4 regions of the Acidilutibacter cellobiosedens genome follow, and region 4 is predicted to be linked to each of the others. Evidence: riboswitches for the same ligand, from Rfam matches in the RefSeq annotation. Region 4 holds a riboswitch; each other region holds the start of a gene.
The links. A riboswitch is a leader RNA that binds a small molecule or an ion and turns the genes downstream of it on or off. The one in region 4 is predicted to bind S-adenosylmethionine.

Region 1 (7,913 bases), 530 kb from region 4:
AAAAGTGCTCTTGGGAGTGTTAAGTCGAAACCGTAGGGAAAGTAGACTGTTACGGAATTCTTCCGTTATAGAGATAAGGCATGAAAGTGCCGGATTTAAAGATGGATGTTTGTTCATCTAAACAGAGTGGGACCGTGGAAGCAAAACTTCTGCCTCTGAAATTGTTTATTTCGGAGACAGAAGTTTTTTTGTTTCAATAAATTTAATGCTTTTTAGTAATTCATAAAATAATAATATTTTGTGAATGAAGAAAGGCTTCCATTGAGACATTAATATATTAAGGAAACCTTTCTTAAAACCCATTTTACGAAAAATCTATATTAAGGTAAACAGGATTTTTCTATGGGTTATAAAAAAGCTTAAAGGGCATAAATTTAGTATTAAAATATTAATTTGGAGGGATTTAAATGACAGTTGCAACAAATGTATTAGAGCTAATAGGCAACACACCTATCGTCAAATTAAACAAATTGGTAGGGAAAGATTATGCGGATATATATGTAAAACTTGAATATTTTAATCCGGGTGGAAGTGTTAAAGATAGGCCAGCACTATATATGATTGAAAAAGCTGAAGAAGAGGGAAAGTTAAAAAAAGGATATGTAATAGTGGAACCAACAAGCGGAAATACCGGAGTAGGTCTTGCCATGGTAGGTGCTGCAAAGGGATATAAAGTTATTCTTGTTATGCCGGAAACTATGAGTATAGAAAGAAGAAATTTATTCAAAGCTTTTGGAGCAGAGGTTGTTTTAACTCCTGGCTCAAACGGGATGAAGGGAGCAGTAGATAAAGCAGAAGAACTTGCAAAGCAAAATTCAAATTATTATATACCTTATCAGTTTGGCAATGAAAATAATACTCTTTCCCATATTGAAACCACAGCTCAAGAAATACTCAAAGATCTGGGGAGTAACATAGATGTATTTATTGCAGGTATAGGTACAGGAGGCACAGTTACAGGAGTAGGGAAGGTTCTAAAGGAGAAGAACAGTAATGTGAAAATAGTAGGCGTAGAGCCAAAATCTTCACCTTTATTGTCTGAAGGAAAAGCAGGTCCTCATAAAATACAAGGAATAGGAGCTAACTTTGTTCCAAGTATACTGGACCTTGATTTATTGGATGATATAAATACGGTATTTAATGAAGATGCCATTGAAACTACAAGACAACTGGCAAGGGAAGAAGGGATACTTGTAGGAATTTCATCGGGAGCAGCGGTCTATGCAGCACTACAATGGGCAAAGAAATTAGGAAAAGGCAAAACTGTATTGGCTATTGCTCCGGATAATGGAGAGAGATATTTAAGTACGGGAATATTTAGCTAAAATCAATTTATTTGTTGAAGTATTATTATCATAAAATTTACAAAACTAAAAAATAATACGGATTTTTTAAAATCCGTATTATTTTTTTAACTATATGAAAATTCCATTTATCCTAATTTGGATTTTCCGTAAGATGAGTTTCAAAAAATTTGGAGGAGTTAATTTATATTAAAAAAGAAACTTACAATTTTAAATATGTTACAAAATTAAATTGTTAAAATTCATTAGCTTCATTCTTTAATTGATATTCAAACTCGTCTTTAATTTCTTTCAACAATTTTTTATTTAAAATTAATTTTAATCCTGTTAAAGCCAATGTTTTAGCTCCTAATAAGAGGGCTCTGTCACCATCCTTTGAACGAGCGGCTTCCCTAAATTCTATTGTATGTCCTACTAAATTGTCAGGACCTATTTTAACTGAAGGCTGAATAGTTGGCACTACGTGACTGATATTTCCAACATCACTGGATCCACTGGCTTTATTTTCCGGCGAATGAATATCTAAACCAAAGGATTCTCAGATTTCTTTAAAAACATCGTCAAATTTTTTATTAGGCAGAATATTATCAACTGAATTTTGAAATTCAATAATATTTACCTTTGCTCCGGTAGCAAGAGCGGCACCATTAGCAATGCCTTTTATTCTTTGAGTGACTTTGTCGCATTTAATTTTTGTATCTGCTCTTATGAAAAAGCGGGCTTTGGCATATTCAGGTATAATATTAGGCGCATCTCCACCATGGGTAATTATTCCATGAATTCTTACATCACTTGTTACATGCTGACGCAGAGCATTTATCCCATTAAATAAAAGTATAACTCCATCTAAGGCATTAATCCCCTTTTCGGGAGCTGCTGATGCATGAGCGGATTTTCCTATGAATTCAAAATCAAGGGGATTTACCGCAAGAGATTTTCCTGTAGTATATGTTTTATTTCCGGGATGAACCATTAAACAAGCATCGATTCCTTTCAATAGATTATGCTTTACAAAACTTCCTTTGGCACTTCCGTTATTTCCTCCTTCCTCGGCAGGAGTGCCTAAAACTACAACTTTTCCTCCCGTTTCGTCCAATACTTTTCCTAAAGCAATTGCTGCCGCGGCACTACTGACTCCTATGATGTTATGGCCGCAAGCATGACCTAATTTAGGAAGTGCATCATATTCGGCTAAAAATCCAATGGTAGGCCCCGATAAATGAGAAGATTCCTTTTTTGCAATAAATCCTGTGGGATGACCTGCTACATTTTTTTCTACGCAAAAACCTTCTGATATTAAAAGCTGTGTTAATAGATTACTGGCCAAGATTTCCTCATTTCCTATTTCAGGGTGATCGTGAATCTCATGACTTATGGAAATATACTTAGAACTATTGGATTCTACATCTTTTAAAATCTTTTGTTTTATTTCTTCTGACATTTTAAGCATCACCTTCTTCTGACATATTATGAAAATGAAAAACCTCTTCTTAATTTAAAGTAAGAAGAGGTTTATATCAAAAGATGATACATTCGCTCTTCTTATCTTCCAAGCTATAAAGCTTGCTGGAATTGGCACAGCATTCTCTAATGAAAAGAATCCGCTGCCGAAGTTTCATAGGGCCAGTCCCTCCACCTCTCTGGATAAGAAGTTTTTCATATTCAATTATTAATAATGAATTATACAAGCATTATTTAAAAATGTCAACAAATTTTTTTATAATCCATCGTCACTTTACTTTATAGCATATAAGGCTTAAATAGGGTATAATGGATTAAATAACAAAATAATAAGAAATATTTTAAGTACAATTTTATGTGGCAGCTAAACGTTAAAATATAAAATTTAATGTTTAGCAAAGAAGGAGAATAAGATAAGTATGAAAAGGAACAAGGATAAAGTATATAATTTTTTAAAAGTTATGTCTTTAGATTTGTGTAATAACAAAAAGAGAGGTGTAACTGCCAGCGAAATATCAAAAGAATTAAATATCAAAAGAAATGTTGCAAGTCATTTGCTGAATGAATTGTATATGGAAGGCAAAGCAATAAAAATTAATACGAGACCTGTTTATTTCATAGACAGGGATGCCTATGAAAATAATTCTATATTGCAGAAAACGATTGGTCATGTGGAAATCGGAAGAGGAACGGCAGTTGAAAAATACGATCCCTTTGACAAGATAATAGGAAGTCATGGAAGTCTTAGAGAACAGGTCAAAATGTGCAAGTCGGCTGCTACATATCCTCCTGACGGTCTTCCCCTGCTTCTTATAGGAAATAGCGGTACAGGTAAAAGTTTTATGGCACAAGTTATATATGAATATGCAAAGAATAACAAAATAATAGCCGAAGATGCTCCTTATGTCATATTTAATTGTGCAGAATATGCAGACAATCCGGAATTGTTGTCGGCAAATTTATTTGGTTTTGTGAAAGGTGCTTTTACAGGTGCTGATAAGGATAAAATAGGGTTGTTGGAGGAAGCTAATGGAGGTTATTTGTTTTTAGATGAAGTTCATAGGCTGACTCCGGAAGGACAGGAGAAACTTTTTTTATTTCTTGATAAAGGAATATTCAGAAGATTAGGAGAGTCTAACAATTGGAGGTCATCAAAGGTTAGATTTATCTTTGCTACGACGGAAGAACCGTCTTTGAGTCTTATTAACACATTTTTACGTCGTATACCTTTAGTTGTAAGCATACCGGATTTGTTCAGAAGGCCTGTTCAGGAAAAATTGCAGATGATATACAATTTTTATCAGGAAGAATCAAAAAATATCGGAATAGATATTGTTGTCAGTAAACAGGTGATGGATGTTTTATTAAAGATCAATATATCGGGAAATATAGGAAAACTGAAGAATGCAATCAAATACAGTTGTGCGTCGGCTTATGGTGCATATGTAATGGACAGTGTTAAGATATTGAAAATACATTTATACGATTTACCTGCAGAAATTAAGACCAAAGTTGATTTTATTTTAACAGGAAGTATATTCAGCAGCATGTTTGTATCTAAAGATATACCTAAAGATTATGCCCCCAATGATATATTTGAAGATTCCACGATAAATAAAGAAACAGAGGTACTGCTTGATTCTATTCGGGATTATAAGAATAATAAAACCGATATACGGAATTTCAAGAAAAAAATGACGACAACCATAGATAAAGTTTTAGATAAAATTATATTTGAAGATATAGAAAATTATAATGACACTGTTTTTTATAATGAAACTAAGAAGGTTATACAGAATATTTTGAAAATTATGGAGAACTTATATGGAATCAGATATTACGGCAATGCATCCATCGTTTTTACATATTTGATAAATATAATGTATGATGGTATTACAAAAAAACTCGAAGGTAACTATGACTTTGAGGCTGCTTTGAATATTATAGAAGATGTTTTCCCAAAGGAATTTTTAATTGCAAAAAAGATGACAGGACTTATTGAGGTTAATCTTGATATGAAAACCGACAGATTAATATTAATTTATTTTACATTATATATAAATACATTTAACCAAGAAAATAACGGGGAAAATATTACCGCTGTAATTATTTCTCACGGATATTCTACAGCGAGCAGTATTGCAAGCGTTGCAAACAGGCTTCTGAGGCAGTTTATTTTTGAAGCTTTTGATATGCCTATAGAAATGTCTATTCAAGAGATTATGCATAAAATATGCAGTTATCTAAAGGGCATAAATACGTCTTCAGGGGTTATTATATTGGTGGATATGGGTTCTTTGGAGGAAATATACAGATCCATTGGGGATATTGTAAATGGAGATATAGGGATTGTGAACAATATTACTACTCAATTGGCCATAGGAGTAGGCAACAAGATAATAAGAGGAGAAGAATTAGAAAAAGTTGTATCGGAATCTGTAGCTGAAAATAATAATAGGTATAAATTTATTAAATATAACAGAAACAAAAAAGATGCCATAATCGTGACTTGTATGACCGGAATAGGAGTCGCGGTAAAAATAAGGGATTTATTTGCCAAATGCCTCATGGATAACAATATAGAAATAATTGCCTATGACTATAATAAACTTAAAGGAAATGGAACCGAAGATAAAATATTTAAGGAATATGAAGTAAAATTGATAATAGGGACGATTAATCCAGGGATTCAAGAGATTCAGTATTTGTCTTTGGAAGATTTAATACTCAGCAAAGGCTACAGTGCTCTTAAAAAGGCACTAAAAAATATTGCAGGTAAAGAAGATGTAGAGAAGATTAATCAGGCTATAGTAAAATTATTTTCACTGCAAAATGTTATAGAAAATATAACTATATTAAATTCCAACAAAATAATCGATCAGGTTGAAATTATAATAAATGATCTTGAGCGAAGACTAAAAAAGTATTTCACCAATGATTTAAAGATAAGTTTGTATATCCATATAAGCTGTCTTATAGAAAGATTGGTGATGAAGGAACCCATAATGTCATATAAAGGGCTGGATGAATTTAAACAGTGTCATGGACAGTTTATAAATTATGTTGATGAATCTTTTAGTGTCATAGCCGATGTTTACAAAATAGAAATACCTGTATCAGAGATTGCCTATATTTATGATATAATTAATTTAAAAATAAGTGATTTAAAGTTATAAAAAGTTGAGTAAATATTGAAATACTACAGTTTAAAGGTGTCTAATATTGAATTGAGGCACCTTTTTTTATTTGTTTTTTTATTATATTTATATGTTACACTGGTTGGTATGAATTTTGCGGTAGATAAATACCAAAAGGAGATGAAAATATGCCAATTGTATTGACAAGAATTGATAACAGGCTTATACACGGACAGGTTGCTGTATCCTGGTGTTCGGAGGTCAATGCTAATTTAATAGTAGTAGTTGACGACAAGGTTTGTGGAGATAAGACTCAGCAGCTGCTGCTGGATATGGCTGCTCCTCACGGAGTAGGTACTCGTTATTTTAGTATTGAAGAAGCTATTAAGAAACTGCCAAAGGCGGGACCGAACCAAAATATTTTTTTAATAGTAAGAGATGTAAGCATCATTATTAAGCTTATTAAAGGAGGTATTCCTATTAAAGAAGTAAATGTCGGGAATATGCATTTCAAGGAAGGTAAAAAACAAATATCTTCTGCTATTTCAGTTGATGAAGAAGATATCAAGGCTTTTAAAAAGTTGGGAGAGATGGGCATTAAATGTGAAGCTAAAAGGGTACCGACTGAAAACGGAACCGATATGATGAAATTAATAAAGGAGGCGGAATGATGTTATTAAAAGTACTGTTAATATCCATATATTCGGGGATATGCGGTTTGGATAGTGATAATGGTAATCTACAGATTTATAGGCCTCTTGCGACTGGGGCAATAATTGGGCTGATTCTTGGGGATGTTCAAAAAGGATTAATTGTTGGGGGTACTTTGGAATTGGTATTCCTGGGAGTAATGGCAATAGGAGGAGCGCAGCCTCCAAACAGTGTCATTGGAGGAATATTGGGAACTTCCTTTGCAATACTGACGAATGTTGATGCTAAAGTTGCAATCGGAATAGCTGTACCATTTTCTATAGCCGTTCAGGCCATCAGCAATTTAATATATACCGCAAATGCCGGATTTATTCATAAAGCTGATAAATATGCTGAAAAAGGCGATACGAAAGGTATAGAACTAATGAACCTTGCCGGAATGATTCCAATGTTTACTTTCTTTTTCTTAATTGCTTTTTTGCCTTTATATTTTGGGGCAAGTACAGCTAAGGCGGTGATCGATTCCATACCTGCCGTAATCCTTGATGGTCTTCAGGTAGCCGGAGGAATGATGCCGGCCGTAGGTTTTGCCATATTGCTTAAAATAATGCTGAAAAGGGATTTGGTTTATTTTATGTTTCTGGGATTTGTGCTGGTAACTTATTTTAAATTATCTATAATAGGTGTTGCAATTATAGCGGTTATAATAGCGGCTTATACTTACTATAACGGAAGATCGGATGATGATGGAGATAAGGGGGTTATTTCAAATGACGGAATCTAATAATGAAAAAGGTTTATTAACAAAAAAAGATTTAAATAATATGGCATGGAGATCTTTTTTCCTTCAATCCTCTTTTTCTTTTGAAAGAATGCAGGCGGGAGGATGGGAATATATTTTAATGCCGGCTCTAAGGAAAATTTATAAAAACAACCCGGAGAAATTAAAATCCGCATTGAAGGATCATTTAGAGTTCTTTAATATAAATCCCTTTGTGGTTACTCCTGTTGCGGGTGTTATAGCAGCTATGGAAGAAAAGGGTGAAGACAGGGAAGCCATACGAGGCGTTAAGTATGCTCTAATGGGACCTTTTGCAGGAATAGGAGATGCTCTTATATGGCTTACGATATTTCCCATTTGTCAAGGGTTAGGAGCTTCTCTTGCTATACAAGGTAATATTGCGGGGCCAATATTATCCCTTGTTTTGTTTAATGTACTGCATTTTGTACTCCAATTTGGAGGAATAGGATACGGTTATAGAAAAGGATTAAGTGCGTTGTCGAAGCTTAGAACTGGGACAAAGCAACTTTCTAAATTGGCTTCCATTGTTGGTCTTACAGTACTGGGAGCGTTGATTGC
Region 2 (7,913 bases), 1.0 Mb from region 4:
ATTTAGCGTAGGGTACTGTCAGAAAAATAGTTTATCTAAGAAGGAAATAGAAAGAATTGTGGGAGAAGTAGCAAGAAAAAGAGGAATACCGAGTGTAATACTTAAATCAGTTGCAAAAACCGAAAGTTCCTTTACACAGTTTACGCCATCGGGGAAAATATATGCAAGCCGAGGTGGTAATATTGGTATTATGCAGGTAAGATCAAATGCCTATAACTTAAAAAAATTGCAGGAGGATCCAGTATATAATATTGAAGCCGGAGCAGATGTGCTTCTTGCTAAATGGAAATATGCAAATAGTAAAATGCCTCAAATAGGCAATATGGATCCTAATATATTGGAACATTGGTATTTTGCCCTTTGGGCTTATAACGGACTTTTAAATAGGAACAATCCTAATCAGAGCAGTAATACATATCAGGATAAAATATATAAGACGGCACAAAAAATTTATGGAGTGAAAATTAGCTCGATTGATAAGAAAAGCCTTCCTAAGAAAGGGATTCCAGGCAAAAATATTAAGTTAGAGACTCCCGCAAAATTTCACGAAGGAGATATCATTAAATATAAAATAGGAGATATAGTATTAGCAGACGGCAAAGAACAACTTCTTCTTCTTAACCAGCCATCCGGAAAAGAAGTAGGGAGAGTAGACGATAAAACAAAGTTAACTATAATTGAAGGACCAAAATTAAAGAACGGATTTTATTTTTATAAAGTAAAGAATAAAGAGAAAAATAAAGAAGGATGGATATATGGAAATTGGATTAAGATTGTGAATAAATCCTCTTAATATGTTAATAATTTTAAATAGAAGTTTTATTTAGGAGGATGAGCTATATGAAAAGAAGAGGTTTTTATACGCTGTTAGCTATATTTTTAACAATATTTACTATAGGAGTAATAATAAAAATATAATAAAGTAAAAAAGGTTAAAAAGAATAAAACCGTAAGAATTTTAAAATTCTTACGGTTTTATTCTTTTATTATTTTACAGCTGGCTTTTCAAACGCAGGTTTTATTTGATAAGTAATATTATCACCGTTTACTGTAAATTCTCCGATCATAATATTATAAATATCCTGTGGATTTTTTGCTTCCCGAGAGTCAAATTCAATATATCGTATGCCATCATTTAAATCTGTGGAATTTTGACTTCCGCCTTGTAATACCCATATATTTTTTCCCTTTTCCTCTACGGCTTTTAAGGTATCATGGAGAAGGTTAGCTTCCAATTTATCTGTAAAGCCTCCATTTCCAAATACCGGTGTAGGAAGAACAAGGATTATATTTTTCTCCTGGGAATTTTCCAGATCATTTTTTAACCATAGCCACTGCTCTGAATTTGAAGCTCTGAGACCTCCCTTGGAACTATCGGCCTTTATTATAAGCAAATTATTAAGCTTATAAGGCTTGTACCCGGAAGACACATTTATAATATTGGAATTCTTTAAACCATTTTGGAATTCCTGAGTAGTTCCTCCAAGATATATTCCTGTATTGAAATTATTCATTTTTCCTTTTATTTTATCCGTTGCAGCATATCCTACCAATTCATTTAATTTTTGTGGCACGGCAGTTATCCCTAAAGTATAACCGTTCGCTTCTTTTTTCACAGCTACATTTTTATCATCCTTTAAAGTGCTGGAGGCAGGTAGTACCAAGCTTCCGCTTTGAGAAGGGGGATATACAGCAGACAATCCGTCAAGGAGAATTTCTCCTGAGTATTTAGTAGGACTGTCGACCTCGACTATATAGATTTTCTTGAGAGTAACAGGATATTCTATTCCTTGAGGAATATCGGCAGTTACATATTGCCATCCGGACCAATCAATACTTTTTGAAAAATCTATATTAATTGATTTTCCGGTTTTATCTACGATATTTCCTCTCAGCCAACCTCCGTTTTCGTCTCCGTAAACCCATAAACCTAATTTACTGGGGGTTCCATCTAACACACGTCCATTTCCTCCGTTCTGGATGAAATTAACATAGGCTGCTCTTGTATTTTCTCCCAGAGTAAAATCGTATTGAAGGCTCAGGCTTTTATTACCTTCCTTGGCCTCATCTGAAGAAGCAATACTTCCTTTTGTAGTTTCAGGAGAAGTAGATGAAGAGAAGTTCTCCATATTGTCAAAGGACTCAACCAATACTCCTTTTCCTCCTATGGAAACCAGTATGTTTTCAACTCCCTCTCCTAATTTAGCGGTTATTGCTCCTTTTCCGCCGTTACTGTTGCTGTAAAAGATTCCTTTTTCCACATAGCCTATATTTCCTATAACGGTGAAGTTTAAATCTTCCGGATATATAATAGCCTTATAACCATCTTTGTCCTTCCCATGAAATACGCTTAAATTCTTTTGGCTGTTGATATCAAGAGAGAAACTGGTTAAATCCGTGGTAATATCCATTACTTTTCCCAGAACTTTTATATCATAGGTCCCTGTAATTCCATTGTAACTGGCAGTTACCTTTCCGGTTCCGGAAGAATTAGCCTTAAGGACATTTCCGTTAAAGGTTCCGTCAATTCCTGACACGGTATACTTGACTAACGACTGGTCAATTGCAATAGGATTGTAATACTGATCATAACCCTTTACCGAGAATTTTCTGGTGGTTTCCGGGAACATATTGGAATCATCAGTAGTTACAGTTAAATAAGCTAAGGTTCCCTGAGGAGGATTCGAGAATACACCAACTCCGTCTACAACTTTTCTTTCAGTACCGTCTGAAGGTTTATTTACAACTGTTGGGGTTTGTTCATCTAAGGCTCTTACGGCCATAGTGGTTGACCCGCCTCCATCAAGGACTAATGCATTATAAGCACCTAAATCCTTCATTATTTGAGAGAATACCTCTTGGGACACTCCCTTAAAGGAAGTGTCTCTTCCGTCAATTGTTACCATAAGAAGTTCATTTCCATCTTGAGTTATACCCAATCCTGTTCTTGGGTTGTCCCCCTTGATATTAAGATTGGAGTTTATAGTTTTTCCATTTTCAACTATTCTGCTTCCGCCGCCTATGGCAAATTTTATTTTATCCAAATCAAGATCCGTATAATCAGGTACTGCGGAAAGTTTAAGTTCAACGGTATCTCCTACATGGAAATTATTTAAAAGGGTATCTTTGACTCTTCCCCTTCCTGTAAGTATGTATCCATCTTCAGGAATGTTCACAGCTTCTTGACCTACACGCACATCTGTTACAACGTCATTTTCCACTACTACCTCTATCATATCGTTAAATAATTTGTTTCCTATGGACTTTTGGCCCCAATGCCTATTATAAAGCATTATCTCCTCATATTTTTCACTGGCTTTGTTGACAGCAGATAATATGACTTCCGAGTTTGTTGCAGAAGAAACCGCTGCAAGTTTTTTATTGAAGTAATTAAGAGAAGGATTATTGTTCTCATCTAATACAAAAGCCGGAAGAGCATAATCTTTACTCATAGGCGAAGAAATCATGTCTCCGTCATTAATTAATGCTCCGAGAGAGTGAGGAATAGGATTATATTCGAAGAAATCTCCGTTTATTCCTCCTAGGGCCCCTGAATCTTTTACCATAGTACTTACTTTTTCTCTATTTGAAATTCCCTTTTTACTGAATAAGCCTTTGACTTCAGTATACTTATCTTTTAAATTAACCCTGAGAACATTTATATTCCACCATCCTTTAGTAGTAAATTTAAGGATGTTGCTGTATTCTACTCCGCTGGAGAGATGTTTCGAATTTTTTGTTTCATATATTACAGTAGGCATAACAGGATTAGTAGCTACAGTAAAAGCTGGGGAAGCTGCGGATAATATTGAAACGAGTACTAAGAGTAATATAAAAGATTTTTTAATTTCTTTTTTCATTAATGTCACCTCACTTGTTTTTTATTAATATTTACTTAAGGGAACCCCCTAAAAATATTATATAATTTAAATATCTCAAATTGATTACAAAATCATTACAATCATTTGACAAAGGAAAAAAATAACGAACAAAAAGAATTATATCTCCTTGTTCGCCATCAGTCGGGGTGGAGGGATTCGAACCCCCGGCCCCATGGTCCCAAACCACGTGCGCTACCAAGCTGCGCTACACCCCGTAACTATTATAGTATAATGTATCTTACGATTTCGTGCAACGTGACAAAATAAGTTAAATGGGAGATTTATTCATTTATAGATTAAGTATCCTTGAGAAATCAGCATTTTTCTCACTGTATCTATTGATTTGAAAGGGAAGTAAGAAATTATATTATGATGTTCAATTATATGAACAGAAATTCTTTCTAATCATATTCTATATTAAATCAATTAAATATATAAGGGGGAAAATTGTATGAAACAAATGGGTGGTAATGAGATAATACATGGAGGATATGCGGACCCGTCTCCATATCCGGAAATTAAAGTTCTGGGAGAAAATAAACTCTATGCGGAGATTCTGATGGATGACTATGCAGGAGGGGTTAGTGAATTTACAGCAATAAATCAGTACTTATATCATTATTTTATTTCCAACAAAGAAGCGGAAGAAGTCGCTAATATGTGGGAACGTATATCTATCACGGAAATGCATCATATGGAGATGTTAGCAGAAACCATTTTACTGTTGGGAGGCAATCCTATATACAGAGGGAGCCAAAATACAAATTGCTGTTGTTGGAATGCGGGATATGTATATTATGGATGTAACTTATGTGGCCGGCTTCATGCGGATCTTATGTCTGAATACGAAGCAATTCGAAACTATGAGAGACATATCAAAGAGATTAATGACCCTTATGTTCAGGCGATTTTGGCGAGAATTATTTTGGATGAAAAAGTTCATATTGAACATTTTAATAAGGCTATTGGAAAGTATTGCGGCTGGTAATTGAGCATTGATATTTTTTATTGACGAATCATTTTAGCAGTGTTATAATTTAGTCAAGTTCTTATATTGGAAATAATTGAATAAAAATCTTGAACCTTATCAAGAGTGGTGGAGGGAATGGGCCCTATGAAACCCGGCAACCTGAAATGTGTACTTACTTCAATGGTGCTAAATCCCACAGAAATGTTGTTCTGAAAGATGAGGTGCATTTGTTGCCTTTTCTTCGGAAGAGGTTTTTTTATTTAAAAAAACAGAAAATCAAGGAGGCATTTGTATGAAAAGATGGTTGTTTACTTCGGAATCCGTAACAGAGGGACATCCTGATAAAATCTGCGATCAGATATCGGATGCCATATTGGATGCTATATTAGAAAAGGATCCGGAGGCAAGAGTTGCTTGTGAAACAAGTGTTACTACAGGACTTATACTGGTGGTTGGTGAAATATCCACAAAATGTTATGTAGATATACCTAAGGTTGTAAGAAAGACTGTTAAGGAAATAGGATATACCAGAGCAAAATATGGTTTTGATGCGGATACATGTGCGGTAATTACTTCAATTAATGAGCAGTCCCCCGACATAGCTATTGGTGTAAATAAAGCATTGGAGCAGAGAGAATTGAGTGAAGATGAATTAGACAGTATCGGTGCCGGTGATCAGGGAATGATGTTTGGATTTGCCTGCAATGAAACGCCGGAACTAATGCCTCTGCCTATATCTTTGGCTCACAAGTTATCAAAGAGATTGGCGGAAGTCAGAAAAAATCATACGCTTCCCTATTTGAGGCCAGACGGGAAGACTCAGGTAACTATTGAATATGAAGACGGAAAGCCCGTAAGAGTTGAAAATGTTGTAGTGTCCGCTCAGCATTGTTCAGATATTGATTTACCAACTATCAGAAAGGATATAATAGAAAATGTTATAAGTAAGATAATACCCTTAAATATGATAGATGAGAATACCAAATACTATGTAAATCCTACTGGAAGGTTTGTTATCGGAGGTCCAATGGGGGATTCGGGACTTACGGGAAGAAAGATAATAGTCGATACTTACGGAGGCTATTGCAGACATGGAGGAGGGGCCTTTTCGGGTAAGGATCCTACAAAAGTAGATCGTTCTGCAGCCTATGCCGCGAGATATGTGGCAAAAAACATAGTAGCCGCAGGAATTGCGGAAAAATGTGAAGTAGGACTTGCTTATGCCATAGGAGTGGCAAGACCTCTGTCAATTTATGTGGAGACCTTTGGAACAGGAAAATTGACTGATAATGAAATTGAGAGCTTAGTTAACAAACATTTTGATTTGAGGCCTGCTGCAATCATCAGAGATTTGAATTTAAGAAGACCTATATATAGACAAGTTGCAAGCTACGGTCATTTTGGAAGGCCGGATTTGGATCTTCCTTGGGAAAGAACTGATAAAGTAGAAGAATTGAGAAAAGACGGATTTAAACTTTAATACCATTGAAAAATTTTTAAAATTTAGAAGACATGAGTTAGTTTTAAACTGATCTTATGTCTCATTTTTTATATGAAGTTAAATAATTAAATTTTACCGATATAACGGTAAGATTAATATAAATAAAACGATTTCATAATACTATAATTATAAATAGATTATAAATATAGCTAAAATGTGATACTTATCAACGAGACAATTAAAGGAGGATATAATTGGATATTTTTAAGAAGGATTATATATTTTTAGATATTGGTTTAAAAGACAAAGAAAACAGTATTGATTTTATTGCCGGTAAGGCTGTTGAACTAAGCATATCCAATGACAAAGATCAAACAAAAAAAGATTTATGGAGCAGAGAAAGGGCATTTAATACCGCCATTGATGAAACAATAGCAATACCACACACTAAGTCGGAATCAATTAACCTTCCGGCGATATTCATCATAAAGTCGAAGAACATCATTGACTGGGGCGGAAAGAATATTAAACTGATTATATCCTTTTTGACTCCTAAAGAAAATAAGGACAATATCCATTTAACCATGTTGTCTAAAATATCCAGGAAACTTGTGGATGATAAATTTAAGACTACTTTAAACGAGTCTGATGATATTAATTTAATATATGAATTAATTATGAGTGCTTTAAATTCTTAAAATTGAAAGGAGAGAATATTATGGCAAAGAAAATTATAGGCTTATGTGCTTGTCCTATGGGACTTGCCCATACTTTTATGGCTGCCGAAGCATTAGAGAAAGCGGCAAAGGAAAAAGGGTATGATGTAAAGATTGAAACTCAAGGAGCAGATGGAATTCAAAACAAGCTTACGGCAGATGATATTAAAAAAGCAGATATTATAATTCATTCTGTGGGAATAACTCCTGAAGGTATGGACAGATTTGAAGGATATGAAGTATACGAAGTGGAACTTCAGGAATTAATTAAAAATCCAAAGGGAATTTTAGAAGAAATCGAAGAAGATAAAGGATTTAAGTAATTTTTAAAAGGAAAGAAGGGAATTGAAATGACGATTAAAAAAAGAACTATCGGAGTGTCTGAGGATAAAATTGTTGGAAAGGCAAATGATTTAAATGATGGTAAGCAATCTGCTTGGACAGAAATAAGCAGACATATAATGACCGGTATATCTTATATGATACCTATATTGATTATGGGAGGACTTGTCGGAGCATTTTCACAAATTATACCTTATGTCATATTAAGGGTAGACCCTTCGTTATCCATTATAGATGCATTAAATTCAGGACAATATACCGGATTTAGCGAAATATTATTGAAATTAGCCAATGTAATGTCTACTTTTGGCTTTACGTTATTTGGATTTGCAGTTCCTATGTTTGCAGCATTTACTGCTAATTCAATAGGCGGGAAGACCGCTCTTCTTGCGGGATTTATCGGCGGATATATAGCAAATAATCCGGTTGCTAAGCTAAGCATTGTAAACGGGAAATGGGAATCGGCAGCTCCCGTTGCTTCAGGGTTTCTTGGGGGCGTTATTATAGCTTTTGCTGTCGGATATTTTGTAAAATGGCTGAACAAAAAAATAAAGGTATCACAT
Region 3 (7,913 bases), 1.7 Mb from region 4:
TAACAGCGAAAAATCTGGGGTAATGTTTACGGCTAATCCCATAACAAATGATGTTAATCAGTTAATGATAAATGCCAGTTGGGGTTTGGGGGAAGCTGTTGTGTCGGGAACTGTTAGTCCGGATGAATATATTCTTGATAAATGCAATAAAAAAGTAGTCGAGAAGCATATTTCCGAAAAGGTTGTAATGGTAGTTAAAAACGAGGAAGATATCGGAACGGTGGAAGTAAGGGTATCGGACTTTTTAGGATATGATTTTATCAATAAGCAGTGTCTGACAGAAGAAGAAATAGATGAATTGGCCGAATATGGCATAAAAATTGAAAATATCTATGAAAATTATGAAGATATCGAGTGGGGATTCGATAAGGATACAAAGAAATTATATATATTGCAGGCGAGACCTATTACTACATTAAAAAATAGAGTAAAGAAAGAGGTGAATTCTATGGGAGAAAAGAAAGAATTAAATGTACTTACTAAAGGATTATCGGCTTCGCCGGGAATTGCATGCGGAAATGTAAAGAATATTTCAAATATCAGCGAGATTTCAAGAATAGAAGATGGGGATGTTATTGTAACGGTGATGACTAATCCGGATATGGTCCCAGCCATGAGAAGAGCCCGTGCAGTAGTTACCGACGAGGGAGGAAGAACGTGCCATGCGGCAATTGTTTCAAGGGAATTGGGAATTCCATGTATAGTGGGAACTAAAACCGCTACCGAAACTCTTAAGGAAGGAATGAGTATAACGGTAGATGCAACAAGGGGAGTAGTATATGAAGGAAAGGTATTTAAGAAGGAAAAAGAAGACACAGGGAAATCAGATATATCTTCCCAAAATCCCGCGGCATTAGACAATTTAGTATATCAATTGTCTCCTATTACGGCAACTAAAATATATATGAATTTGGGAGAACCTTCAATTATAAATAGATATAAAGAATTACCTTTCGATGGGATTGGACTTATGAGAACCGAATTTATATTTACTAATATGATAGGAGCCCATCCTATGTATTTGGTTAAGACAAATCAAGGTAAAGTACTTATAGATAAGATGTCGGAAGGAATAACTACGGTTGCTCAAGCAATATATCCGAAGCCTATTGTTGTGAGACTTAGTGATTTCAGGACTAACGAGTTCAGGGGTTTAAAAGGCGGAGATGAAGTAGAACCCGTTGAAAATAACCCCATGATAGGATGGAGAGGCGTATCACGATATATATCTCCTGAATACGAGGAAGGTTTTAGACTTGAATGTAGGGCACTTAAGAAGGTAAGGGAGGAATACGGACTTACTAATGTTTGGGCGATGCTTCCATTTGTAAGGACTACTTGGGAACTGGTAAAGGTTAAGGAAATAATGGCATCGGAAGGACTGGTACAAGGAAATAATTTTAAATTGTGGATAATGGCAGAAGTTCCTTCCGTAGTATTTGAAGCAGAAGAGTTTGCTCAATTGGTTGATGGTTTCAGTATAGGAAGTAACGACCTTACTCAATTGATAATGGGAGCAGACAGGGATTCCGGGATATTAAATAATATGGGTTATTTTGATGAAAGAAATGAAGCAGTAAAGAAAGCAATATCCATATTAATTAAAGCTACACATAAATACGGAAAGACTATTTCCATATGCGGCCAAGGGCCGTCCCAATATCCTGAATTCGCAGAATTCTTAGTTCAAGAGGGAATTGACAGTATGAGCGTCAATCCTGATACGGTCAATTATACCAGAAGGTTGGTTGCCTCTGTTGAACAGAGAATTATACTTAAGCAAGCAAGAAAATTAAAATAGACAGATAGACCCTATTATAGGCTGATATTTTGGTAGAATATCAGCCTACTTTTTATTTTCTTCCACCCATTTTTTGGCTTCTATAACTCCTCTGAGACTTGGTATGGATACTTTAGATTCAGGTTTTAATTTTTCCGTATCGTCATAAGCATTCATACTTTGAGGTTCAATGGGCATATCGGGTTTTTTAACCTTTGTTTTTTTCTTTTTCATATTTTCACCTCTTCCATTACTTATTATTTACATATCAGAAAATAAAATTCCGGGATAAACTTATTTTTTAAAAGAATCATTTATGGTAGACTAATAGGTGAATTCGAATTATAAGGGGGATGAAGATATGGACTTCAAGGAATTAGATAGGGAAATTGAATTTATTGTAGAACTGGACAAGATGAAGAGCATATTCAGACAGACGAGTCTTATAAACGGTACAAGGAGAGAAAATGATGCGGAACACTCTTGGCATTTAGCATTGATGACTATGATATTATCGGAATATGCCGATAACAAGATTGATGAATTTAAGGTAATAAAGATGGTGGTGATCCATGATTTGGTCGAAATATACGCAGGAGATACATTTTGTTATGATGAGAAAGGAAATATGGATAAAAAAGAAAGAGAACTTAAAGCAGCGGAGAAAATATTCGGAATGATTCCGGGGAAGAAAGGAGAAGAATTGAGGTCCCTTTGGGAGGAATTTGAGGCAATGAAAACGGATGAAGCCTTATTTGCAGCTTCCATGGACAGACTTCAACCCTTTATAATGAATTATAATTCTTCGGGAGGAACATGGAAAAAATTTAATATTTCAAAAAAACAGATACTTAATAGAATTGCCCCGTTGAAAAGAAGTTCAAAAGTGCTTAATGATTATGCGGAGAGACTAATTGAAGATTCTTTCAAGAAAGGATATATAACTAAAGAATAAGAACTATATTTTATTTGTCAAATTCAAATTTGTATGATATTTCTGCTTGCGATTAAGAAAGTAAGGTATGTTGGTGTAATCTGAAAGCTAATAGTATTATACAGCAGTGATTATCAATAGAAATAAGTAATAACGCTTTGTTTTCAAAAGCTGCTATAAATAAGAAAAGGAGACATTAGTATGAAAACAATTAGACTGGTTCAGGAAACAGATGCCGCAGAAATTCTGGCAATATATGAGTTCTACATTAAAGAAACAGCTATTACTTTTGAATGTGAGACTCCTTCCTTAGATGAATTTAGAAATCGCATAAAGGAAATATCATCCGAATATCCTTATATAGTCTGCTTGTCGGATAAAAAAATTATTGGATACGCATATGCGCACAGACAAATGGAGCGGGCTGCGTATCAATGGAATGCAGAGTTGTCTGTGTACATTGATAAAAACTGTTTGCGCTGCGGAGTGGGCAAAGCACTTTACAATACCTTGATTGAGATATTGCAGATGCAAAATGTGCGCAACGTATATGGGGGCATTACATCTCCTAACGAAAATAGCAAAAAATTGCATGAACACCTCGGATTTAAAAAATTAGGTGTATACCACAACACAGGATATAAGTGCGGCGCATGGCATGATGTTGCATGGTTTGAAAAGACTATTGGAAATTACGATCTTGACCCTAAACCATTCTTATCAATTCGAGAAATTGACAAGAAAACAATTATGGAAATATTGAATCGTCATAATGAATTGCTTAATTCCATGTTAGCAGAATAACATGGGGCAATGTTGACAATCTCAGATAATTCAGTATAGCCTGCAAAAAAATGCGCCTTAGCGCATTTTTTTGTTATGGAACTATATATGCAATTGGTAATTGTGTATTTTTCAAAGTTCTAAAATGCAGGGATTACTCCGCCATTATATTTTTCTTCAATGAATTTTTTTACCTTTTCGCTTTGGAGAGCTTTTATTAATTTCTGGAATTTTTCTTGGTTTTCTTCTCCGCCTCTTACAGCAACTATATTAGCATAAGGGGAGCTTTTATCTTCAAGTATTAAAGCATTTTTCGTAGGAACAAGATTAGCTTCAAGGGCATAATTTCCGTTGATTACAGCACCATCTACATCTCCGAGTACTCTTGGCAATTGAGCGGCTTCCAATGCCTCAAATTTTAAGTTCTTTGGATTTTCTGCGATATCATTTTCTGTAGACAAAATATTATCCGGATCTTTTAATTTTATTATTCCGTTTTCCTGAAGAAGCAGAAGTGCTCTTCCTCCGTTTGTAGGATCATTTGGAATCGCAATGGTACTTCCGTTGGGAATTTCATCTATGGATTTGTATTTTTTGGAATATAATCCCATGGGTTCAATATGAACAGCACCTATAGATACGATATTTATATTTTGCTTTTCTTTAAATTCGTTCATATAAGGGAGATGTTGAAAGAAATTAGCATCGATTTCTTTGTCGGCTAAGGCCGTATTTGGCTTTACATAGTCGGTAAATTCAATTACTTCGAGTTTAATTCCCTCTTTTTCTAAATCATCTTTAATCAAATCTACAATTGCTTTGTGAGGTTCGGGAGAAACTCCGATTTTTATTACATTTTCTGCACTTTCTTTTTTCCCGCACCCGGTGAGCAAAGTAAAAATTAAAATGGCAATTAATATTAAACTGAATTTTTTCATTATAATTCCTCCTTATTTTTTATTTAATTTGTGAGCCAATTTATTGCCAAATAGCTGTATTCCCTGAACCAGAATAATAATTATTATTACGGAAACTACCATTATGTCGGTTTGAAATCCATAGAGCCCATATCTTATGGCCAGATTTCCCAAACCACCTCCTCCGATAGCTCCTGCCATAGCAGAATAGCCGATTAAATTGATAACAGTTAGGGTAATTCCTGACACTAAGGAAGGCATAGCTTCGGGAATCAATACTTTAAATATGATTTGTCTGACTGTAGCTCCCATGGCTAAACTTGCTTCCACGACTCCTTTATCTACCTTTTTTAATGCCTCTTCTATTACTCTTGCAACGAATGGAGCGGCAGAAATGGAAAGAGGGACAATTGTAGCAGTCGTTCCGATGGTCGTTCCCACAATAATTCTGGATACGGGAAAAACGAGGATCATGAGTATGATAAAAGGAAAGGATCTTAGAATATTGATTATTCCTTCCAGAATCTGATTTAACATAAGCTTCTCCCATATTCCGCCTCTTTCGGTAATTGTTAATAATACACCTAAAGGGAATCCTAAAAGGAGAGAAAATATAGTAGAGAAAAATACCATATATATAGTTTCTAAAGTTGCTTCATATACCAGTTGCCCCATTTAAATCACCTCGAAATTGATACCTTGATTATTAAGCCAAGATAGGGACTTTTCTATTTCTTCATTTTCTCCGTCTACTTGAACAATCAAATATCCAACGCTCGTTTTATTTAGATCGTAAATATTTCCGGAAAGTATGTTTACAGAAATATTAAATTTTTTTATCATATCGGATACAACCGGTTTTCTTGCGTTTTCTTTACTAAAGCTTAGTCTTATTAATTTTCCGTGATCAATTTTAGGCAGTGGAACGAATTCATCGGTGTTTATATTCAGGCTGTTTATAAAAGAACGACTAATTTTTGTCTTAGGATGTCTGAATAATTCTTCGACAGTATTTGATTCTATTATTTTACCGTTTTCTATGATAGCGACTCTGTCACAAATATCCTTAACCACTTCCATTTGATGAGTAATCATGATTATGGTGACATTGAATTCATCTCTTATTTTTTTTAGCAATGCCAAAATCGATTTGGTGGTTATCGGATCCAATGCGGAAGTACCTTCATCACTGAGGAGTACTTTAGGGTTATTTGCTAATGCTCTTCCTACTGCTACTCTTTGTTTTTGACCCCCGCTTAACTGGGCTGGATAGGAATTTATTTTATCTTCTAATTCAACATATTTCACGAGTTCTTTTGTTCTTTTATCTATGTCTTTTTTATCCATTTTTTCCAATCGCAATGGAAAGGCTATATTATCGTATACATTTTTTGAGGAAAGAAGGTTAAAGCTCTGAAATATCATTCCTATTCCCTTTCTTTCTTCTCTCAGTTCATTTTTATTCAAATTTGTGATATTCACATTATCAATTATTATTTTTCCGCTGTCAGGTTCTTCAAGACGATTTATACATCTGATAAGAGTTGATTTACCTGCACCGCTCAACCCTATTATTCCAAATATCTCACCTTTTTCTATGTTTAAATTTATATTTTTTAAAGCAATAATTTTTTTATTATCTTGTATATAAGTTTTTGATAAGTTTTCAATGGTAATCAACAAATTCACCCCTTTAAAGAATTACTCTGTGAAGTAATAAAGACAATAAAATACCTCTCTCAATGATTTAAGGTTTTTTAAATAAAAAAACCTCTTTTCGGAAGAAAGAGGACTATATCCCCTCTCATCTCTCGGCAAGTATTACCGTAGGAATTGGCACCTTGTATTTACACAGGTTGCCGGGTTTCATCGGGCCAGTCCCTCCACCTCTCTAGATAAGAGTTTAAACTTACTATTAATTTGTATAATAAATATTCTAATAGTAATTTAAGTTTTTGTCAATATTTTTTAAAAATTAAAAACTATGTTTCCATTAAAAATTTTTTTATAATATTTTATTATAGTTAAAGTATTTTTCTATGAATAAAAAACTATTCTAAAATCTTAAATGAATAATAGACAAACTAAAGACACAAAATATTTAAGGAACAAAATATTTTGTGGAAAGGAGAAATTTTATGGCGCTTAAAAATACTGTTAATTTAGGAAATATTAATCAAAGTGAACTTCAAAGCATAAGGGAAATTGCAAGTTGTCATCAAACGATGGCTGCCAAATTTGATCTATACTCTAATCAATGTCACGATGCTCAGCTTAAACAGATGTTTAAGCAGTCCGGGCAAGATGCTCAAACTACCGCATCTAATTTAACAAATTCACTATAAAAATTAAGGAGGGATAATATGCAAGAAAAAGATATGGTAAGTGATGTTTTGACAGGAACGAAAGCCAGTATAGAATCTTATACCAAAGCTATAACGGAATGTTCCAATCAGCAATTGAGGAGCACATTGCAGCAACTTAGAAATGAAGCGGAACAATTTCAATATCAGTTATTCCAAATAGCAGAAAAAAAAGGATACTATAATCCGGCTCCTCCTGCTGATCAAAAATCTATTCAGACTGTTAAAACCGGCCTTTCATCTGGAATGTCCGGGACTTCAGGAATGAATATGCATTAAATCCAAATAGGAGAATATACTTTTTTGAAATCCCTTGAAATGAGATAATATTTCATTTCAAGGGATTTTTAGAATGGAAACAATTGATTAGATATTTCTAATGTATTGAATATAAAATACACTTGAGTTAAAATATATTAGGATGTCTTCAACATTTGAAGCATGAGACTTAAATAAATTTGCAGGAGGGTCAAGGCAATGGATTTATTGTTAACTATTTTTGACATGGACGGATTGATGTTTGATACAGAAAGAATATCATACGAAGCTTGGAAGGTAGCAGCTGAAAAGTATAAATTTGAGATAAGTTCAGAAACATATGAAGGGCTTATATGTAAAACAGAAGAAGATCTATTAAAAGAACTGAGATACATATATGGGGAAGCTGCTCCTATAAATGAATGGAGAAATTATATGAAGAAGGTAAGAGGAGAGATTATAGATAAGAATAAGACCGTCCGTAAAAAGAAAGGGCTGGATTCTCTGATAAATTTTTTAAGGAATAAAGATATTAAAATTGCTGTGGCATCTTCAAGTTATCGGAAAACTGTAGAAAAATATTTAAAACTTGAAAATTTGACGGACCATATAGATATAATTGTTTCCGGAGACGAGGTTTTAAACGGTAAACCGAATCCCGAAATATTACTAAAGGCTTGTAGCAAAGCCAATGTGGATACTTCAAAAGCGTTAGTTTTGGAAGATTCTTTACCGGGGATAAAAGCTGCAAAAAATGCAGGGATTAATGTTTTTCTTGTTCCCGATATGGTAAGAAACAAAGAAATTGAATCTTCAGCAGACAAGGTATTTAATAGTTTGGAAGAAGTTCGAATATATTTATCTTCTGTATTATAAAA
Region 4 (7,913 bases):
TGGCAGCATTAGCAGAAGAAGAAAAAATATATCTGGAACCTTCTGCTCTGGCCGGATTCCCGGGACCTGCTCTTATATCAAAAGAATATGGAGAAGAATATCTGAAAAATTCTACTCATATATGTTGGGCAACGGGAGGAAGCCTTGTTCCGGATAATATAATGAAGGGATACTATGAAAAAGGGAAGTTGCTTAACAACAGAAGAAAATAACCATAGGAAGTCGTCAAAACATTTAGTTTTGGCGACTCTTCCAACTATCCCTCTTTAGTTGAATCAGATAACAACAGTTGGTATTTTTTTTGATAAGCAGGGATATCAGCAATATCACAATAGACATAATGCCCGGGAATTATTTCACGAAGTTGGCTCGTTTCTGTTTGTACCAAATTGTTAAAAACAATACGATTTCGTTGCCGTTCATAATCCGGATCCGGCAGCGGTATAGCCGACAGAAGGCTTTCCGTATACGGATGCAATGGAAATTGATAGATCTCCTTTGCATTTCCAAGCTCTACAAGTTTACCTTGATACATAACACCTATACGATTACTGATATATTTTACCATAGATAAATCATGAGCTATAAACAAATAAGTCAAGTGTTTTTCTTTCTGCAATTTTTTCAGCAGATTTACGATTTGTGCCTGTATTGATACATCCAAAGCCGATATAGGTTCGTCACATATAATAAATTTAGGCCGTACCGATAATGCTCTGGCAATTCCTATTCTCTGTCGTTGTCCTCCCGACAATTCATGAGGATATCTATTTGCATGATCAGAATTTAAGCCAACAGTCATAAGTAATTCATTGACTTGTTCATCGCAGTCATCTTTATTCTTTGATAATCCATGGACTTTAATTCCTTCAGCAATAATATCCCTTACCTTTTTTCGTGGATTGAGAGATGCGTAAGGGTCCTGATATATCATTTGTACATCACGTCGAAACTGAAGCCAATCTTTCTTGCTATGGATTGTAGAAAGATCAACACCGTTAAAATAAATCTTACCGGAGGTCGGTCTATATAATTGTATAATAGTTCTGCCTGTTGTTGATTTTCCACACCCTGATTCCCCGACTAAACCAAAAGTCTCACCTTCAAATATATTAAAACTAATATTATCCACTGCTTTTACAATATTATTACCATTGGACCTGAAATACTCTTTCAATTTTTCAACTCGTAAAATTTCATTGTTAGTATTCATTTTGTTAACCCCTCTTATCTTTAAAACTTTGTTTTTTAAATTTAAAATACTGCTGACGAGCTACAATAGATTGAGGAATCTTTATTTCAGGAGCCCGTGAATCCAAAAGCCATGTTGAAGCATAATGAGTTTGAGATATTTTAAACATCGGCGGTTCATAATACGCATCAACGGTTAAAGCATACTGATTTCGCTGCGCAAAAATATCTCCCTGAGGAGGATCCAACAGATCTGGCGGACTTCCAGGAATAGCATACAAGCTATCCTCCTCGTTATCCAATGTCGGCATTGAACGCAGCAATCCCCAAGTATACGGATGTTGAGGATTATAAAATATTTCATCAACAGTTCCTATTTCCACAATCTTACCTCCATACATTACGGCAACTCTGTCTGCAATATTAGCAACTACCCCTAAATCATGAGTAACAAATATTATTGAAGTCGCTACTTTCTTTTGAATACTCTTCATCAAGTCTAAAATCTCAGCCTGAATAGTCACATCCAGAGCAGTGGTCGGTTCATCTGCAATTAATATCTTAGGATTGCAAGCTAATGCGATAGCAATTACAATACGTTGTCGTTGCCCTCCGGAGAACTGATGAGGATAATATTTTAAACGCTTTTCGGGTTCAGGAATATCTACTAACCGAAACAATTCCAATGCTTTTTTCATAGCTTCCGATTTACTCAATTTTTGATGTAAAATAACAGGCTCTGCTACCTGTTTACCAACAGTCATAGTTGGATTTAAAGAAGTCATCGGGTCTTGAAAAACCATTGCTATTTCTTTTCCGCGAATATTCTGCATCTCTTTATTGGTCTTTGATAATAAATCCTTTCCGTCAAAAATTATTTGCCCGCAATCAATACTGCCATTTTTTGAAAGCAATCCCATAATGCTTCTGCATGTCACGGATTTTCCCGAACCGGATTCTCCCACAAGAGCCAAAGTTTCTCCTTTATTCAATGTTAAAGATACCCCTCTTACGGCTTGTACTTTCCCTGCATATGTTTGAAACGAAACATGCAAATTATTAATTTCTAATATTTTTTCACTCATCTTAACCCTCCTAATCTTTCATCCTCGGATCAAATGCATCACGGAGCCCATCCGCCAACAAATTAAATGTAATCATGATTATGCAAATAGCAGCAGCAGGAAACCACATAAGATGAGGCAAAAATCTAAATGTCTTATATCCTTCATTTAGCAATGTTCCCAATGATGCATTGGGAGCACGCATTCCAACCCCAATAAAGCTCAGAAAAGCCTCAAAAAAAATTGCACTGGGAATAGTAAACATTGTCTGAACTATAATAATGCCACTCAAATTCGGCAAAATATGACTGACTGCAATATTTAAATATGATTCCCCAAGGGTCCTGGCAGCAAGCACAAACTCCTGATCTTTTAATTTCAATGTTTCGGCACGGACAACTCGAGCCATTGTAATCCAGCCTGTTAAACCCATGGCAACAATAATGGAAGTCACTCCCGGTCTAATAAATAAAAGCATCAGTATCACCACGACCAACGTGGGAATTCCGGAGATTATTTCCAAAATACGCTGCATGATTATATCCACACTATCACCTTTCCATCCCGAAACCAATCCATATGTTATTCCTATTAACAAATCAAAAAAAGCCGCAGCTAAAGCGATAAGCAATGAAATCCGTGTTCCTGCCAATACCCGGGATAATAAATCTCTGCCAAAAGCATCTGTTCCGAAATAATAATTGACATCATGAGGAACATGGGCAAGTTCATATTTATCAACCCATTCTCCCGATATCTTGGCCTTCCCGTTAAACCCGTTAATATTAACGTGAGGAATACGGGGAGGTAAATTAGCATGAGGAACATTTTGTAAATTGGGATCATGAGGGGTATACCATATAGAAACAATTTCAATTGATATAATCAGCAATAAAATAACCATTGAAACCACAGCCGCTTTATTTTTTCTCAGACGTCGCCATCCGTCCTGATAAAACGACAAGGATGGTGCAGCTATACGCTCATTGTCAAAGTGATAAGTTTCATCTAACGGCGTAAAATATGATGACGGAATTTCGGAATATAAATTTTTATTTTCATCTTTTTTATCTATTAGTTCATCCATTAGTATTCTCCCCCTCCTACTCTGATTCGAGGATCAACAATTCCATACAGAATATCCACCAATAAAATTATAGTAACAAGCAATGTGGAATAAAGCATGGTTACCGCCATAATTGTAGAATAATCATTGGTCATAATGGACTTAACAAACTGTTCTCCGATGCCCGGAATAGCAAAAATATTTTCAACTACCAACGACCCGGTCATCAAACTTACAGACATAGGTCCCAATATTGTAATCAATGGAATTAAGGCATTTCTTAACCCATGTTTGAAGGCAACTCTCCATTCACTCATCCCTTTCGCCCTTGCCAACTCAATATAATCACTATTCAATACTTCAATCATTTCAGTACGAATAAAACGAGCAGAATCTGCCATCGGTGAAATGGACAAAGCAACAGTCGGCAGAACCGTTGATAAAAATCCTTCGTTCCATAAAGCAATGGGAAACCACTTTAAATATACGGCAAACAAAAGCTGCAGAAGAACCGCAAATACAAAATTGGGAACAGATCGTCCGATAATAGCCGACAAAGATGCAATCCCATCTATAAAGCTGTTTTGAAACATAGCTGCAACCGTCCCTAAAATAATTCCTACGGTAGTTCCCAAAATCATGGCTTGTGCCCCTAATTGAAGTGACGGACCAATGCGTTTAGCCAATATGGACTTGACCGGTTGGTCGCCAAACTGTAGCGAAATGCCAAAATCTCCTCGAACCGCACCGGACATATAAATTATATAACGTTTCACCAAAGGTTTATTTAATCCATATCTTTTATTCATAATTTCCCGTTGCTTATTTGTTAACTTTGCTTCATTGTTATAGGGAGTTCCCGGCAAAAAATTCATCAGCAAAAACGTACACGAACTAATAAGAAAAAGTGTTATCAGCATATAAACTACCCTTTTTAAAATAAATCTGAAAAAATTACTCATATTTATCTGCACCTTTCTTTTTGTTGTTATTTCATATTTCTAAAGTTAGGTAAAGTCTATTTTTAAAATAGACTTTACCTGATAATCTAAAATTAATTGGTATATTATTTAACAATATAAGCATGGGTAATCTCTAATGGAGTACCTAAGTTGTGAGTAACGATTCCTTTAACCTTTGGGTTTATCAAATAACTTGACGCTCCCTGGTATAAAGGAGCAACAACTGCCTTACTCAAAATATATTTCTGTGCCTCCTGCAAATCCTTCCATCTTTTTTGAGGATCTGTTGAATCATCAGTTTTAATCTTTGTAATTAGCGCGTCATATTTGGAGTCTTTATACTGCCCGTGATTATGTTCATATGTTGAGAAAAACAGATTCAAGTAACTAACCGGATCAAAATCTCCGGTCCAACCGCCGAGAGCCAAATCAAAATTATAAGCCATCATCTTTTCAAAACGAACTTTTGCGGGAACATTGCTCAAATTAATAGTCAGTCCCGATAAATTAGTCTCTAATTGACTTTGCAAATATTCCCCGTTCTTTTGGCTCCTTCCGTATCACTGGTGATTAACGTCAATTCAACTTTTTCCACTCCCAATTCGCTTTTAGCCTTTTCCCACAGTTTTTTCGCTTCCTCAACATCCGTTTTTACCAAGACACCTGCTTCATCCGAAAAATCCTTCCCTGTATCTGGATTCGTCGCAATTCCTTTAGGAATAATTCCCGTTAAAGGTCTTGAGCCATCGACAAGTATGTTGTTTACCAACTCATCTCTATTGATTGCCAGTGAAATTGCCTTTCTGAAATTTTCATTTTGCAGAGTGGGGCTTGAACTTATGCCAAATTCAAGATTAGAATCTGTCAGAGTAAGTACCGAAAGAAAGTCATCATTATTTATATACTGACTGATATAATCTCCAGATAAAGATGTAGCGTCAATAGCTCCTGATTCGTACAGATTAATTCCAGTTCCCGTTTCTTTAACAACCTGAATATTGATTTTATTAAGTTTTATATTATCCTTATCCCAATAATTTTCATTCCTTTGATAATTCCATGTAAGACCTGTACCATCCCAGTCTTTCAGGACAAAGGGGCCATTTCCTAAAGTATTTTCACTTGTTGTTCCGTATGCTTCCCCCTTAGATGTTGCAAATGCTTCATTCTGAGGAAATAAATTTACAGATGATAATGAAGATGTAAAATACGTATCCGGATATTCAAGGGTTACTTTGAGTTCCGTATCACTGACGGCTTCAACTCCTAATTCCGAAGGATCTTTTGTCCCTTCATTAATTGCTTTGGCATTCTTTATGTTGAAAAATGTACTTGCGCTTTGGGCCGCCGTTTCCGGTGCAAATAACCGTCTCCATGCAAAAACATAGTCTTTAGCGGTCAATGGATCTCCGTTTGCCCATTTCAAATTATCCTTAAGTTTAATAGTGTACACCAAACCGTCTTCACTGATTTGAGGATCCCCTTCTGCCTCTACTGGAACGGTTTTATTATCTCCGTCAATTTTATATAAACCTTCTGCAAATATTTCAATTTGGGAAGAACTCAATGTATCATAAGATTTAACAGAATCTGCAGTAGGCAATTCACTTGAAATAACCCAGTTCAATTCTTGCTTGTCAGCCAATTTTTCAGCAGAATCAGAAGATTTTTCACCGGATTCGGGTACACTTTCTTCCTTTGAAGTTTCTTTTGAGCAACCTGCAAACATTAAAGCCAATACCAATATCAATAAAATTAATCTTATTCTATTTTTCATGCTTATCTCTCCTTTTATTATTAAATTACTGTGAATAATTTTTCTTATAATATCGTTACAACATATTTTTATCATCCCCTTTATTAACACGAAAGCACACCTATAAGTCATAGGAAAACTTAATGTAAACTTAACCTTAAATAGGTTTTCAAAAAAGGCCGCTTCAATTTATTAGTACTTCAATAAAAGCCTTTTTCACAATTAAAAACCTACTTTCTTAATAAGAAAGCAGGTTAATAATCTAACTGGCATGCTTTCTTATCTCTCAAACCATCATGGTTTGCAGGATTTGGCACCTTTAAATAATATACTTTCATATTATTCAGGCTGCCGGGCTTCATCGGGCCAGTCCCTCTGCCTCTCTCGATAAGAATCAAAATTAACTTTTCATAACCCATAGGAAAATCCTATTTTACCTTAACGTAAACTTAACCTTAAATTAGTTTCAAAAAAGGCCGCTTCAATTTATTAGTACTTCAATAGAAGCCTTTTTCACAAATCGAGTAGGGCAAAATAAATTGCCCTCTCACACCACCGTACATACGGTTCCGTATATGGCGGTTCAATTAAATCTAACATTACGCCTGTGCTCATAGTAATCTAATGGACTGATTAATCCTCTTTGGGTTAATATAGCCTTAGAAATTGCTCTTGATACACAAGTTTTTGTTGCTACAAAATAGTACCTGTCTCCGCAATATGAGGTTAATCTTGCTAGGTCCTTGTTAACTCCTAACTTTTGTAATCCCCATTGCCTTTTTGATGGCCGATATTCACCTTTGTCCATTATTCCTGCTTGAAGAAACTTTCGGATTAATGACTCAGTGTCAGGATCATTTATGATATTGTGTACCAAACTCATCAGTTTGTCTTGCGGAACAGTATCAAAAAATTTTTCCAGGTCAATATCTACTACCCATAGATACCCATCGTTAAAATATTCCAGTAGTTTTACTACCGCCATTTCACAGTTCCTGCCTGGTCTATATCCATAACTGGTTCCTGAGAATTCTTTTTCTGCAATAGGACTTAAGACTTGCACTATTGCCTGTTGTATTATCCTATCCATGGCTGTAGGTATTCCTAACTTTCTGGTACCTCCATTAGGTTTTGGAATTTCTACTCTTAAAACTGGTTGTGGTCTGTAACTTCTTTCCTCTATCTCGACTTTAATTCTTTGCCAATTTTCTCTAATATATCCGTCAATTTCATTGATAGTTATTCCATCAACTCCACTTGCGCCTTTGTTTGAACATACACTTCTAAAGGCTTGATACATATTTTGTCTGTCCAGAATTTTGTCCAGTAAAGTTGTCATAATGTGCATTCTACTCCCTTTTCGCTAGCTTGGAAATCGCCTTAATTTATTGACCTTGGATTCCTTTTACGTTTTCACCTGTATCAATCAGACTATCCACGCTACATCCATTTTGTATTGTGCTTTTTAATTGTTTAGTCCTTCGCCAAAACTTATTTAGCTACTATGACCTCTGCTGACTTCTCATGATTCGTTGTTACTACTGTATCGCTCGTGAGACCTCACGGGTTAATCCATATATCTTTCCTCGTTTACTTGCAGAATTTACGCTTTAGGGTTACGGTTACCTTTTTGGACTTTATTGTCTTAAGCCAACTTATCCGCCTTTCACGCCTTATATTCTGTTTCTGTTCGTCAAGCCACGATTTCGCTATTGCTTCCTCTCTCCCACACCTCACGATGTGAAACTTGCAAGTCGCTATCGGGTTCGTTGGTAACTACGCCCCTTTGGACTTTCACCTTAGATATATGACATGCCCGTCAAACTTAAAAAACCTACTTTCTTAATAAGAAAGTAGGTTAATAATCTAACTGG

Region 1: linked by a shared signal. The riboswitch ahead of EQM13_RS13895 (M20 family metallopeptidase) and the one ahead of EQM13_RS16585 (peptide ABC transporter substrate-binding protein) in region 4 are both predicted to bind S-adenosylmethionine.
Region 2: linked by a shared signal. The riboswitch ahead of metK (methionine adenosyltransferase) and the one ahead of EQM13_RS16585 (peptide ABC transporter substrate-binding protein) in region 4 are both predicted to bind S-adenosylmethionine.
Region 3: linked by a shared signal. The riboswitch ahead of EQM13_RS06550 (methionine ABC transporter ATP-binding protein) and the one ahead of EQM13_RS16585 (peptide ABC transporter substrate-binding protein) in region 4 are both predicted to bind S-adenosylmethionine.

The regions. Positions count from the first base shown of each region.
Region 1 is NZ_CP035282.1:2,887,352-2,895,264, reverse strand. It holds gene cysK (cysteine synthase A) at 408-1,325, shown strand; gene EQM13_RS18755 (hypothetical protein) at 1,540-1,764, opposite strand; gene EQM13_RS13895 (M20 family metallopeptidase) at 1,843-2,745, opposite strand; SAM riboswitch class I at 2,844-2,955, opposite strand; gene EQM13_RS13890 (sigma 54-interacting transcriptional regulator) at 3,185-5,941, shown strand; gene EQM13_RS13885 (PTS system mannose/fructose/N-acetylgalactosamine-transporter subunit IIB) at 6,091-6,573, shown strand; gene agaW (PTS N-acetylgalactosamine transporter subunit IIC) at 6,573-7,337, shown strand; gene EQM13_RS13875 (PTS system mannose/fructose/sorbose family transporter subunit IID) at 7,324-7,913, shown strand, end outside.
Region 2 is NZ_CP035282.1:694,563-702,475, forward strand. It holds gene EQM13_RS03310 (transglycosylase SLT domain-containing protein) at 1-793, shown strand, start outside; gene EQM13_RS03315 (phosphodiester glycosidase family protein) at 987-3,860, opposite strand; tRNA gene EQM13_RS03320 (tRNA-Pro) at 4,023-4,096, opposite strand; gene EQM13_RS03325 (ferritin-like domain-containing protein) at 4,333-4,869, shown strand; SAM riboswitch class I at 4,963-5,074, shown strand; gene metK (methionine adenosyltransferase) at 5,144-6,331, shown strand; gene EQM13_RS03335 (PTS sugar transporter subunit IIA) at 6,547-6,990, shown strand; gene EQM13_RS03340 (PTS fructose transporter subunit IIB) at 7,011-7,331, shown strand; gene EQM13_RS03345 (PTS fructose transporter subunit IIC) at 7,359-7,913, shown strand, end outside.
Region 3 is NZ_CP035282.1:1,390,652-1,398,564, forward strand. It holds gene ppsA (phosphoenolpyruvate synthase) at 1-1,801, shown strand, start outside; gene EQM13_RS06525 (CDIF630_02480 family spore surface protein) at 1,847-2,014, opposite strand; gene EQM13_RS06530 (HD domain-containing protein) at 2,142-2,735, shown strand; gene EQM13_RS06535 (GNAT family N-acetyltransferase) at 2,916-3,518, shown strand; gene EQM13_RS06540 (MetQ/NlpA family ABC transporter substrate-binding protein) at 3,638-4,435, opposite strand; gene EQM13_RS06545 (methionine ABC transporter permease) at 4,448-5,089, opposite strand; gene EQM13_RS06550 (methionine ABC transporter ATP-binding protein) at 5,090-6,094, opposite strand; SAM riboswitch class I at 6,216-6,316, opposite strand; gene EQM13_RS06555 (hypothetical protein) at 6,553-6,759, shown strand; gene EQM13_RS06560 (spore coat protein) at 6,778-7,056, shown strand; gene EQM13_RS06565 (HAD family hydrolase) at 7,255-7,911, shown strand.
Region 4 is NZ_CP035282.1:3,422,311-3,430,223, forward strand. It holds gene EQM13_RS16555 (D-serine ammonia-lyase) at 1-212, shown strand, start outside; gene EQM13_RS16560 (ABC transporter ATP-binding protein) at 257-1,213, opposite strand; gene EQM13_RS16565 (ABC transporter ATP-binding protein) at 1,218-2,276, opposite strand; gene EQM13_RS16570 (ABC transporter permease) at 2,287-3,342, opposite strand; gene opp3b (oligopeptide ABC transporter permease) at 3,342-4,283, opposite strand; gene EQM13_RS16580 (periplasmic substrate-binding domain-containing protein) at 4,388-4,813, opposite strand; gene EQM13_RS16585 (peptide ABC transporter substrate-binding protein) at 4,798-6,060, opposite strand; SAM riboswitch class I at 6,316-6,433, opposite strand; gene EQM13_RS16590 (reverse transcriptase domain-containing protein) at 6,623-7,378, opposite strand.